DNA from 2 places in the Cytobacillus sp. FSL W8-0315 genome. Region 1 is predicted to be linked to the other one. Evidence: riboswitches for the same ligand, from Rfam matches in the RefSeq annotation. Region 1 holds a riboswitch; the other holds the start of a gene.
The links. Region 1 has a riboswitch for lysine ahead of MKY20_RS08920 (aspartate kinase). Riboswitches for the same ligand answer to the same signal wherever they lie in the genome.

Region 1 (6,590 bases):
CTTTGACAATTCATATGCCCATTGGCGCTTTCTCTCAGGCATACGCGGTCCTGGTCCCAAATCATAAGTACCATCGATTGGAATCCACGCTTTAACCTTTTTCAAGGAGTCAAACATACGGCTTCTGTCTACCTGCAGGTCACGGACTACAGGGAACGTGCGCATCGGCTCAAGACGGATCGGCTGTTCCAGCTGATCTACAAGAGCCGTGCAGGACTGGCGGGGCTTTCCATTAATAATCATTGAACATGCACCGCAGACTTCTTCAAGACAGTTCATATCCCATGCGATTGGAGTAGTATGTTCACCCTTCACGTTGACCGGATTACGGCGAATTTCCATAAGGGCAGAAATAACATTCATATTTGGACGGTAATCTATTTCAAACTCTTCCTGATAAGGGGCTGAATCAGGAGTATCCTGGCGGCTGATTACAAAACGGACTGTTTTAGTTTTTGTTTCTTGCATGGATTAATTCTCCCCTTTCTTTTTAGAATAGTCACGCTTACGCGGTTTTATTAAGCTTACATCAATGTCTTCGTAATGGAATGCAGGAGCGGAATTTGCATCAACAAACTTCGCCATTGTTGTTTTCATGAATTCCTCATCGTTACGCTCTGGGAAATCCGGCTTATAGTGTGCACCGCGGCTTTCATTACGGTTGTATGCACCAATTGTAATAACACGAGCCAATTGAAGCATATTCTGCAATTGGCGGGTAAAGCTTGCACCCTGATTGCTCCACTTCGCAGTGTCATTAATATTGATGTTTTTATAGCGCTCCATAAGTTCAACAATTTTTTCATCTGTTTTCAAAAGCCTGTCATTGTGGCGTACAACCGTTACATTATCTGTCATCCATTCACCAAGCTCTTTATGAAGGACATATGCATTCTCTGTGCCATCAAGAGACATAATATTATTCCATTTTTCTTCTTCCTGTTTTACGTGGCGGTCAAATAATGATGATGGCAGATCTTCAGCACTCTTATCAAGGCCGCTGATATATTTGACAGCATTCGGACCTGCTACCATACCGCCGTAAATGGCTGATAGAAGGGAGTTTGCACCCAGACGGTTGGCACCATGCTGTGAATAATCACATTCACCTGCAGCAAATAGGCCAGGAATATTCGTCATCTGATCATAGTCCACCCATAGTCCGCCCATTGAATAGTGGACAGCAGGGAAGATTTTCATTGGCACTTTACGCGGGTCTTCACCCTGGAATTTTTCATAGATTTCAATAATTCCGCCAAGCTTAATATCAAGCTCTTTAGGATCTTTATGGGAAAGATCAAGATAGACCATGTTTTCCCCATTAATGCCAAGCTTCTGGTTAACACACACGTCAAAAATTTCACGGGTTGCAATATCACGAGGCACCAGGTTTCCATAAGCAGGATATTTCTCTTCAAGGAAATACCATGGTTTGCCATCTTTATATGTCCAAACTCGTCCGCCTTCACCACGCGCAGATTCACTCATTAGACGAAGCTTATCGTCTCCCGGAATAGCGGTTGGATGAATTTGAATAAATTCTCCATTTGCATAATAAGCACCCTGCTGATAAACAATCGAGGCAGCTGAGCCTGTGTTAATAACAGAGTTAGTGGATTTCCCGAAGATAATTCCAGGTCCGCCGGATGCCATAATAACGGCGTCAGCAGCAAAAGACTTGATCTCCATAGAAGTCAGGTTCTGGGCAACGACACCCTTACAAGCTCCATCATCGTCGATTACTACCCCTAGGAATTCCCAGCCTTCGTACTTTGTTACTAAGCCTGCAACTTCATGGCGGCGGACCTGCTCGTCCATCGCGTAAAGAAGCTGCTGACCTGTCGTAGCACCAGCGAATGCTGTACGGTGATGCTGTGTACCGCCAAAGCGGCGGAAGTCAAGCAGCCCTTCAGGGGTACGGTTGAACATAACACCCATACGGTCAAATAAGTGAATAATTCCTGGTGCTGCCTCTGCCATCGCTTTAACAGGCGGCTGGTTTGCCAGGAAGTCTCCGCCATAAATTGTATCGTCAAAATGAATCCAAGGAGAATCGCCTTCCCCTTTTGTATTTACTGCTCCGTTGATGCCGCCCTGGGCACAAACAGAGTGAGAACGTTTAACCGGCACTAAAGAAAATAATTCAACCGGAGTCCCTGATTCTGCAACTTTAATTGTCGCCATTAAACCGGCTAATCCGCCGCCGACAACTATAACCTTTCCTTTACCCATAGTGACTCACTCCCTAATTACTAGTACAACTTAGAAAAGCGCAGAGCGCCTGCCTATCGCGCTTAAAGCCAGACTGCTTCTCAAAGCTGCAATATTATTGGCACGTTATAAATCCGAAGTCTAATAGTCTTTTATTGTCTTTTAAATGAATGCTGTTAGAGCACGTACACCAACAATAGATAGTGCAATGAATATTCCGATCGTTACATACGTGGAAATAACCTGTGAACGAGGAGATACTGTAATTCCCCAGCTGACAAGGAATGACCAAAGCCCATTAGCAAAGTGGAAAATTGCAGAAATGACTCCAATAATATAGAACCAGAACATAAATGGATTAGATAGGATGTTCTCCATCATCTGAAAGTTAACATCTGCTCCAAAGGCAGCCTGTACACGTGTTTCCCAAACATGCCATGCAACAAAAACCAGTGTAATGACACCTGAAACACGCTGCAGCATAAACATCCAGTTTCGGAAGTATCCATACCTGCTTGCGTTATTTTTTGCAGTAAAAGCAATATAAAGTCCATAGATTGCGTGGAACAGCAAAGGTAGATAGATTACAAACGTTTCAAGGAATATTCTGAATGGAAGACTTTCCATGAAATGCGCTGCATTATTAAAAGATTCCTCTCCCCCTGTTGCAAAATGGTTCACTACAAGGTGCTGCACCAAAAACAAACCAACCGGTATAACCCCAAGTAATGAATGCAATCTGCGATTAAAAAACTCACGATTACCTGCCATAAACTTTCCCCCCCTGATTTTAAAAAAATGATGCTGAGCCCCCGCTCAGGACATCATCTCGAAAATGTTATTCATTTTCTTACAATTATGTGACATGTCCATTTTACTCCCAAGATAATAGAGCGTCAAGAAAACGGATACATAAAATGTTCCATATTAATAAAATTTTTAAAAAATATTAGCGGCTAAAAAACATATATTATTCTGCAGTTCAATATGACCCAGTTGCTGCTCTCCAGTATACTGGAATAGTAATTATTTCTATGCAAATCGTTCTATTTTTTCCCGAATTGATATTAACTCTCTCAGCATATTGTATATAATAGAATCATAGAAAGAGGGGAGACTATTGAGCGAATTAGCATCTGCGAAATCCACTAATGAAGATCACATACAGTCAGTTCCGGTTTTTGGCTATGAACTAATCCGGGAAGTGCTGCTGCATGACCTTTTGGGAAATGAAGCACCGGAAATTTTATATTGGGCAGGCAAAAGGATCGCACGCATGTATCCTCTGGAAACAGCCGGCCAGATTGCCGAGTTTTTTATAAACGCCGGCTGGGGAAATCTTTCCATCGCAAACGAATCGAAAAATGAAATTGAAATGGAATTATCCAGCCAGCTGATTACAGACCGCTGCAAAAAAAATCATAACTGCACCTTTCAGCTTGAGGCCGGATTTATAGCCCAGCAGATTGAACTTCAAAAAGAAGTCATTTGTGAGGCATTCGAACATCCCCGCAAAAAAACTGGCAAAATCCTTATTACAGTGAAGTGGGATAAAAAGGATCCTGCTGAGTAATATCATATGTACAAACAATAAGCTATCAATTTTGATAGCTTATTGTTTGATATTCCTGGAATTAAGCCTTAACCGGAGAAACCGACAGATTGAATGCATCATGCAAAGCATCAACTGCATCAATCATTTTGCTGTTTTCAACAACCGCCGATACTTTAATTTCTGATGTGCTTACCATTTTCACCGTTATTTCATTCGCGGAAAGCACTTCGAACATTTCTGCAGCCACACCCGGATTGGAAATCATGCCTGAGCCAACAATCGAAACCTTAGCAAGGCCCGATTCCCATTCAATTCTGTCATAATTTAATTGTTCTCTATGCTTTTCCAGCACTTTTACTGTATCTGTGAGATCTTCATTCTTTATTGAAAATGAAAGGTTTGTCGTCTGAGCCTCTGTCATGCTCTGGATAATGATATCAACGTTAATGCGATTTTTGGCAAGCGCCGAGAAAATAGTAGACAATCCAGTCATTGAATTAGGAAGACCAAGAATCGTCACCCTTGTTATATCATCCTCAAATGCCACACCGCGCACGACTAAGTTTTGTTCCATTTTTACTTCCTCCTCAATGATTGTTCCGGCTTCCTTCTCAAGGCTTGAACGCACTTCAAGGGGAAGTCCATAATTTTTCGCAAATTCGACTGCTCTTGGATGGAGCACACCTGCCCCCAAATTGGCCAGTTCAAGCATTTCATCATAGGAAACAGAATATAATTTTCTGGCATTCTTTATAAAGCGGGGATCTGATGTAAATACCCCGGTTACATCAGTATAAATATCACATTTATCAGCTTTAAGTGCTGCAGCCAGTGCAACAGCCGTTGTATCAGATCCGCCCCGGCCAAGTGTGGTGATGGAACCATCTTCAGTCATCCCCTGGAAGCCTGCCACAATTACAATTTTCCCCTGGTTTAATTCACCCTTAATGGTACCTGGATCAATATTCACTATCCTCGCATTGCCATGGACTGCTTCTGTTTTAATGCCTGCCTGCCACCCTGTAAAAGAAACGGCGGGATGCCCTTTCGCATTTAAAGCCATTGCCAATAAAGAGATGGTCACCTGTTCGCCGGTTGTAAGCAGCATGTCCATTTCCCTTTTATCAGGTGAGGGGGAAATCTCCCTTGCCATGCCAACCAGCTGATCAGTTGTTTTGCCCATTGCCGAAACAACTACAACAACATCATTTCCCCGATTTTTTTCTTCAATTACCCGATTGGCAACATTTTGAATTCTGTCTACAGTCCCCACGGAGGTGCCCCCGAATTTCTGCACAATGATTCCCACAGCTTTCCCTTCTTTCTAAAGAAATAGTAATTTTGTGATTTGCCGTCCTATGTAAGTGAAGCATATCAGTTCACTCTGCTGTATTTGACAATGGCCTTAACTCTAAAATACCCTTTTGGGCAATAAAAAAAGCAATGGAATAGTTTACTATCCCATTGCTGTGCAGCCAAAGTATAAAAATGAGCAAACACAGTGAGATAGCTCTCCAGGACGGCATTGTCCTGACAATCCTGCATTTATTCAATGCAGAACCAGCAGAAAAAATGATGAGATTTTCTCCACTTCGGCGAACGTACCCTTTCAAAGCTTTTCATGGAAGCTCATTCTTCTCCAAGCTTTTACTGATGAAGTTCGCACCTCTACCTTCACTTAACGATTCGGTTCATAGTCCCAAAACTTTGTTTGAACTAAATGAACATACGCTTTATCGCTATAAAGTGATATTGATATAAAGTTTGAATTAGTATAACATATCTGAAATTTTCTGTCTATATCCATTTATGACTTAGGATTTCCATTTTGTTCCTCGAGCCTCAACTTCAATTCCTCGGCAACATTCTCAGGAATGCCTATTTTCCTATACTCCTCTATTGGTGCTTCTTTCATTTTCTTTACAGATCCAAAGGCTTTCAGCAGCTGTTTCTTTCGTTTTTCTCCTATGCCGGGAATATCATCAAGAATAGACTGAAAGGCATTTTTCCCGCGAAGCTGGCGATGAAAAGTAATCGCAAAACGATGAACCTCGTCCTGAATTCTCTGAAGCAGATAAAATTCCTGGCTGTTCCTTGCAAGTGGAATAATTTGAAGCGGATTACCATATAAGAGCTGAGAAGTCCTGTGCTTTTCATCCTTCACCAGGCCAGAAATCGGAATATCCAGACCGAGCTCATTTTCAAGCACATCCCGTACAGCTTCAACATGCCCTTTTCCCCCATCAATCATGATTAAGTCCGGAAGCGGCAGCTCTTCTTTCAGTACCCTTGTATATCTGCGCCGGACTACTTCTCTCATGGATTCATAGTCATCAGGGCCTTTAACAGACTTAATCTTATATTTACGGTATTCTCTTTTCTCTGGTTTGCCATCAATAAAGACGATCATGGCTGAAACAGGGTCCGTTCCCTGGATATTTGAATTATCAAATGCTTCTATCCGGTGAGGCGTATATATTCCAAGCTGATCCCCCAGATTTTCTACAGCCTTAATTGTCCGTTCTTCATCACGCTCAATTAAAGAAAACTTCTCCTGGAGAGCAATTTTTGCATTTTTATAAGCAAGCTTCACCAGGTCCTTTTTTTGCCCTCGCTGCGGTTTTAGCACCTTAACATCCAGAAGCTGTTCTGCCATTTCAGCATCAACCGAATCCGGTGCCAATATTTCTCGCGGTTTAAAGTGGTTTGCTTTTGTATAAAACTGGCCGAGGAAAGTTAAGATTTCTTCTTCCGGCTCATTATAAATAGGGAACATTGATACATCTCTTTCAATGAGTTTACCCTGTCTGATGAAGAATACCTG
Region 2 (6,590 bases), 360 kb from region 1:
AGAAGAAATGTTTGCAGCTTTCAAGGACTCATTAGAGCCTTATATCCAATCCGGCAAGCTGGCTATGGTGCTGTTTCAATTTCCGCCATGGTTTGACTGCAAAAAAGCCAATGTCGACTATCTTCGCTGGTGCAAAGGGCAGATGGGGGATATCCCTTGTGCCCTGGAATTCAGACATCAATCCTGGTTTCGACCGGAGTTAAAGGAAAGTACATTAAGATTTATGAGAGAAGAAGGCTGGATTCACAGCATCTGTGACGAGCCGCAAGCCGGTGAGGGTTCTGTTCCAACTGTCCTGGAATCAACCAGTCCTGATAAGGTGCTTGTTCGGTTTCATGGCCGGAATTTTCATGGCTGGCAGAAAAAGAATGGAGATAACTGGCGAGAGGTCCGATATCTTTACCGCTATAACGAAAAAGAACTGGCTGAATGGGCAGAACATCTAAAACAACTTGAGAAAAATTGTAAAAATGTATTCGTCGTCTTCAATAACAACTCTGGCGGTGACGCTGCAGACAATGCTAAACAAATGATCGGACTTCTTGATATCGAATACCAGCAGCTCGCTCCCAGACAGCTTGATTTATTTTAAGCGATGCCAGGCACTTTCACCCTTTTCCTTGTCCTCACATATTGTGTTAATGGAAAAGGAAAGGAGTGGCGGCAAGTATGATTGATTTAAAACCGATTGATATAGATGGCCATACTTTTTTGAGTGTATCGGTGCAATTGCCGAAGACCAATCTGCTGGTGGTAACGAATGATAAAGGGTATATCATGTGCGGCGCCCTTGATGTAGCTTTGCTGAATGAGAAGCTTAAGGACCGCAAAGTAATTGCCGGCAGGGCGGTCGGCGTAAAAACCATAGAGCAGCTGTTAAATGCCCCCCTTGAATCTGTCACATTTGAGGCAGAGGAACTGGGCATTGTTAAAGGGACGATAGGAAAAGAAGCACTTCTTAAAATGATCTAAAGGCATGCCTTGACAGGGCTGTCTTTTTTATTGGATCTATATTAAGAGCTTACTTCGGACATAAATTTTTTTAATACGGGTTATCCGCACATAAAGTATTTTATCCGAACATAAAAAACGGTTATCGGCACATAAATTTTTTTATCCGCATGTAAAAATTGGCTATCCGCACACAAAAAACATAAATTGAAGAAAAAATCTCCCTGGAATGAAGGCGAGCACCCTATGTTATCCTTAAAAATCAACTTTCATAAAAAATTAGAGAGCATCGGCCAATGCCGGAATTTTGTCGTATAATGTAAATAAAACCAAATTATACCCGAAATATAAAGTAGCACTGAAAAAAGGATATGGGAGATACATATGAGATTAGCAGCAACCAATACAATTGAGACTGGCAGCGTTTTGGCCAAGGCAATATATAATGACAAGGGTCAGGTCCTCTTGCATGAAGGTGTGGAGCTGGCTGATAAATTGATACATAAATTGCAGGAAATGGGTATTACGTATGTGTATATCAGGGATTGGCGCACTGAAGATATCCAATATAAGGACCCTCTGTCTGCCAAAATGCGAACGATGGCTATCCAAACCATAGAATCGGTTCTGAAGGAAGTAGGAGCAAATAAAGATTTATCAGGCTCTTTAGTGATTGAGAAAGCCTCTAAACGGCTATCAGGGCTAATTCGTCAGCTAATCGATGAAATAAGGGGAAATAGAGAGCTGCTTACGATCTTATCAGATGTTTATACATATGACCACTATATTTTCACACACTCCCTGAATGTAACCCTTTATTCTCTGGCAATCGGGATGAAGCTTCAGCTCCTGCCAAAGGAACTTGAAATCCTGGGGCTAGGTGCTATTCTCCATGATGTAGGAAAAATGAAGGTGCCGGCAGATATTCTTTTGAAACCGGGTAAATTGACAGTGAAAGAATTTGAATCAATAAAGAAGCACCCTGAAGATGGATTTAATATATTAAGAAAAGTAGAGACGATTCCGCTCCTTGTTGCACATTGTGCCTTTCAGCATCATGAGCGTTTGAATGGTACCGGCTACCCGCGCGGCCTTGAGGGAGACGAGATACATGATTTCGGCAAGATTATTGCGATTGCCGATGTGTTTGATGCAGTAACATCTAATCGCATTTACAGACAGGCTATGCTTCCGCATGAAGGTCTGGAGATTTTGTATGCAGGGGCAGAAAAGTTATTTGATAAGAGGATAATCGAAGTTTTTCGTCAAGCGGTCGCTGTATATCCTGTGGGTGTTACAGTTGAGCTGAATGATGGCAGGAAAGGCGTTGTCTGCCGGCAGAACGCGGGTCTGAGTGATAGGCCTGTCATCCGCATACTTGAAGAAAAGGGCAGGAATGTCGAGCCATATGAAGCAGATTTGAGGATTGAATTGAATTCTGTCATTATAGGATGCGATACGACTTTTGTACAACAATAAACTATTTTGGATTTTTGAGCCTAGTTCCCTCCTTTACAGCATACATATAGCTTGTAAAGGGGGGATTTGTTTTGGCAAAATTTCGCGGCCGGCTGCCCCGGAAAGGTCCTCTGCCATTTCGCTATGTATTTCTATTGACCTTTATATTTTTCGTCATCTCAACTGCTGCCGGCCTATGGATTATCAACGAAGGGCTTAAGCCCACACTTATGAGCTATGCCGATTCACAGACAAGGAAAATCGCATCATTGGTGATAAACAATGCGATTAATAAAAAAATTACCAATGTGATGGATTTGGAAGATATGTTTGAAGCAAGTGAAAGCGGTGTTGTCAGCATCAATGTTGAAAAGCTGAACAGGGTCAAAGCGGAAGTAACCGAACTGGTTCAGGATAATATTAAGAAAGCGGAAAAGGGCGATTTGGATGCTTTGGAGTCCTTTACAGACGTGGAAATCAACACGGAACAAATGGAGAATACAAATGGAATTGTTTATTATGTGCCGCTTGGCCAGGCAACCAATAATGCGCTTCTCGGAAACTTGGGTCCCCGGATACCGGTAAAATTTAATGCAGTGGGCTCTGTTACCTCCAATTTTATAACTGAAACAAAGGATCATGGCATTAATAATGTTGAAGTAAAGGTTCTGGTACGCCTGGATGTGCAGGTTCAAATCATTATTCCTTTTGCCACCAAAATTATCACTGTACAGGAGGATGTGCTTGCCGCTTATGGTATTTACCCAGGAAAGGTCCCGCAATTTTATAATGGCGGAGGGGGCACCTCACCATCAATAGAAATACCGGCCGGCCAATAACACTTGCAAATAGATTAGTATTTTGATAAAATTTCAATATAATTTCATAAAAACCTTATCATATCCGATGGGGTAGAGGCGCAAGATTCAAGAGTACGCTGTGCGAGGATGACAACTAAGACCGCAGCCGAAAGGGAATGTTGCCGAAGCATGATTAGTGAGTCAGAACTAATCTTGCTGGGGTTACTTCGAATAGGAGTAACACTGTCATTATGAGGGGAAAGTATGAATATACTTTGTCAAAGCCTTCATAATGGGGAGCTACAGATCGTGATGGAGAAACTAATTACTTCAAAAGAGTAATGATAGATTTTTCTCTATCGTTACTCTTTTTTTATTTTGACTCTGTCATCATCCTTGTTGTTTCCCCTACGAAAAGCGGAAGGCGCCCGCTTATCGGCGCCTGTAGCTGGACACCAATCAAATTTCAGAGGAGGACAAGTAATGGCAAACACGATTTTCTCCCTGCTTCCGCCTTTGGTAGCAATCGCCATGGTTATCCTGACCAGGCGTGTATTGCTGTCATTGGGAGTGGGAATCGTAACAGCCGCACTATTGCTGGCTGAATTTAGCATCACAGAAACATTCAGCATCATTTGGGATGCTGTAAAAGGAATTTTTGTTTCAGACGGAGAGCTGAACACCTGGAATGTATATATTATTTTATTCTTGCTTGTATTAGGAGTTATTACTGCATTTATATCTATTTCAGGCGGAAGCCGCGCATTTGGAGAATGGGCGATGAAGCGGGTCAAGACCCGTGCAGGCGCACAGATTGTCGGAGCTGTTTTAGGTATTATCATATTCATTGACGACTATTTCAATGCTCTGGCAGTCGGACAGATTTCACGTCCGATTACTGACAGGCAGCGCGTTTCCCGTGCGAAACTTGCCTATTTGATTGATTCGACTTCAGCACCTGTTTGTGTGGTTTCACCAGTATCAAGCTGGGGAGCTTACATCATTGCGCTGATTGGAACTATCCTTGCTGCCCATAATGTTAGCGAGTATTCAGCTTTCTCGGCATTTATTCAAATGATTCCAATGAATCTTTATGTATGGGCTACACTTGCTATTGTGTTTATTGTTGCAATAAGGGGCATCGAAATTGGGCCAATGAGGGTACATGAGAAGCGGGCAGTTGAAGAGGGACTTGTAATGGATCCTGAGAAGCCTGCACCTGGTGAGCTTAAAGACGACCTTCCAACAAGTTCAAAAGGATCAGTCGGAGATCTTGTGTGGCCGATTATTGCCCTTGTCATTGGTACAGTTGGTGCGATGCTTTGGACGGGGTCACAAGCGGTTGAAGGAAATGCGACGATCCTGCAAATTTTTGAAAACACAGATGTATCGAAGTCACTTATCCTTGGCGGCCTCGTAGGTCTAGTGGTTTCAATGGGATTATTCTTCCGTCAGGCCTTTGTTTTGAAAGGTGTTAACGCAAATGTTTTTGGCAAAGGGGTATGGGAAGGCGTAAAATCCATGCTTCCAGCTGTTTATATCTTGCTGTTTGCCTGGGCGATTGTTGATCTGATCGGCCGTCTGGAAACTGGAAAGTATTTGGCAGGTATTGTGGAAAGTTCCAATATGAGCACTTCATGGCTTCCGCTTTTACTTTTCCTCATCGCGGGAATTATGGCATTCAGTACTGGAACCTCATGGGGATCTTTCGGCATCCTGCTTCCGATTGCTGGAGACATTGCTGCTGCAACAGATATCGCGCTGTTATTGCCGGTTATGTCAGCGGTCCTTGCCGGAGCGGTTTTCGGAGATCATTGTTCACCTATTTCCGATACAACGATTCTTTCCTCAACTGGAGCAGGGTGTAACCATATAGACCATGTGATGACGCAGCTTCCATACGCCTTGATTTCAGCGGGTATCGCAGCTGTTGGTTATTTAATCGTCGGGTTTACTGGAAGCACTGCTATCGCATTACTCACAGTGGCTGTTCTTGTTGCGGCATTTGCTTTCGTTGGCCGTGGCAAAAAAGAAGCCTGGCAGGAAAATAAGGCTAGTTAAAACCTATAGAAAAAGGCTTTCTCTTTGAGAAAGCCTTTTGGTGTTCATCCATCATATTAAAGAGGTCCCCCGGAAGGGACCTTTTTAATTATAGGTTGTCATTATTTTTTCTATTAAGAGAACGATTTAAGTCTTCATCGTCAGTAACATATTCTTGGCCGCCTTCTAGATGCACTTCTTCTTTCTTGAGGTTTTCTTTAACCTGCTGGGTTTCCTGAACTTCCCGTTTGCCTACGACAATTTCTTCGGTGACAACAGGCCTTTTGGAGACTTCTACACGCTCTTCTGTAATTGGGATCCTGATTGTTTCCTCATCTGATATAGGTGATGTGCTTGCACCAGTTGGATCATCCACTCTTCTTCTTTCTACATACACTTCTTCATGCTCTACCGGTACATTAATTGCTTTTTGTTCTTCCACAACATCTTTATGGATTTCAACTTCTCCGGCTTGAACACGTTCTTTTGACACATCCAGCTGTTCTTCCCGAAGTTTTAATGATTGTTCATCTTCTTCAGCGGGATTCCTCTGCTGGCTATATCCCCCATTGTAAGTGCTGTCCACATTGGCTTCAGCAGTTCCGGCATTGGTAAAGCCTGTTGCAGTATCCATTCTATCACTGTATAAAATGATTTTTCCCTCGTTTACATAAGCTTCATACTTGCGTGCTTCATCATCTGACATGCCCAGTTCCCTGAACTTTTCACCTGCAGAGTCGCTGCTCATGCGATCATCATCAAACCATGATGCCAGACTATTTAAGAATCCCGCGCTCTCGCTGCTGTCTCTATCTTTAGTCTCGAAGGTCTCTGTATGAACACCGGTTTTATCTTCAAGAGACGTATCCAGGTGTTCTGTCTGTCCAATGATGGATAGATCCTGAACAGGGTATCCGTCATTCTGCAGTTCTTGAATGGCATTTACTACTTCCCTTTGTGAATTATAAACTCCGATAATATTGGCATCCATTTGTAAAAACCTCCTTTGTAGTGCTTTATGCTATATTTGGTAATGGTTAAGCACATTGATTATATTCCCGGGTCTTAGAAGAGCAAACAAGGTTAATTTTGGCATCTTACCAATTTTATTTTGAATTTTCTGAATAAAAAATGAAAGTTTTTAGCTTTTAAGAATAAATTTTACTAAGGGGGTGAGGACAAAGAATATATTGATCAGCTTTGGTGGAATAACTCCTGGCCGAGTTGAATTCTAATGATAATTAAAATACGAGTATACTAATTTTTTATGTGCTTTACTCTGGCAATGTACTAAAATAAATTATTTCGAAAAATAATACTATTAGGAAAATAATGTTTTGA

Region 2: another riboswitch for lysine. It lies ahead of MKY20_RS07140 (Na+/H+ antiporter NhaC family protein); the one in region 1 lies ahead of MKY20_RS08920 (aspartate kinase).

The regions. Positions count from the first base shown of each region.
Region 1 is NZ_JBBOOC010000001.1:1,755,852-1,762,441, reverse strand. It holds gene sdhB (succinate dehydrogenase iron-sulfur subunit) at 1-468, opposite strand, end outside; gene sdhA (succinate dehydrogenase flavoprotein subunit) at 472-2,232, opposite strand; gene MKY20_RS08930 (succinate dehydrogenase cytochrome b558 subunit) at 2,374-2,982, opposite strand; gene MKY20_RS08925 (YslB family protein) at 3,332-3,784, shown strand; gene MKY20_RS08920 (aspartate kinase) at 3,846-5,075, opposite strand; lysine riboswitch at 5,266-5,445, opposite strand; gene uvrC (excinuclease ABC subunit UvrC) at 5,574-6,590, opposite strand, start outside.
Region 2 is NZ_JBBOOC010000001.1:1,393,035-1,399,624, forward strand. It holds gene MKY20_RS07120 (DUF72 domain-containing protein) at 1-592, shown strand, start outside; gene MKY20_RS07125 (YunC family protein) at 670-972, shown strand; gene MKY20_RS07130 (HD-GYP domain-containing protein) at 1,336-2,430, shown strand; gene yunB (sporulation protein YunB) at 2,502-3,248, shown strand; lysine riboswitch at 3,314-3,520, shown strand; gene MKY20_RS07140 (Na+/H+ antiporter NhaC family protein) at 3,693-5,270, shown strand; gene MKY20_RS07145 (YsnF/AvaK domain-containing protein) at 5,359-6,240, opposite strand.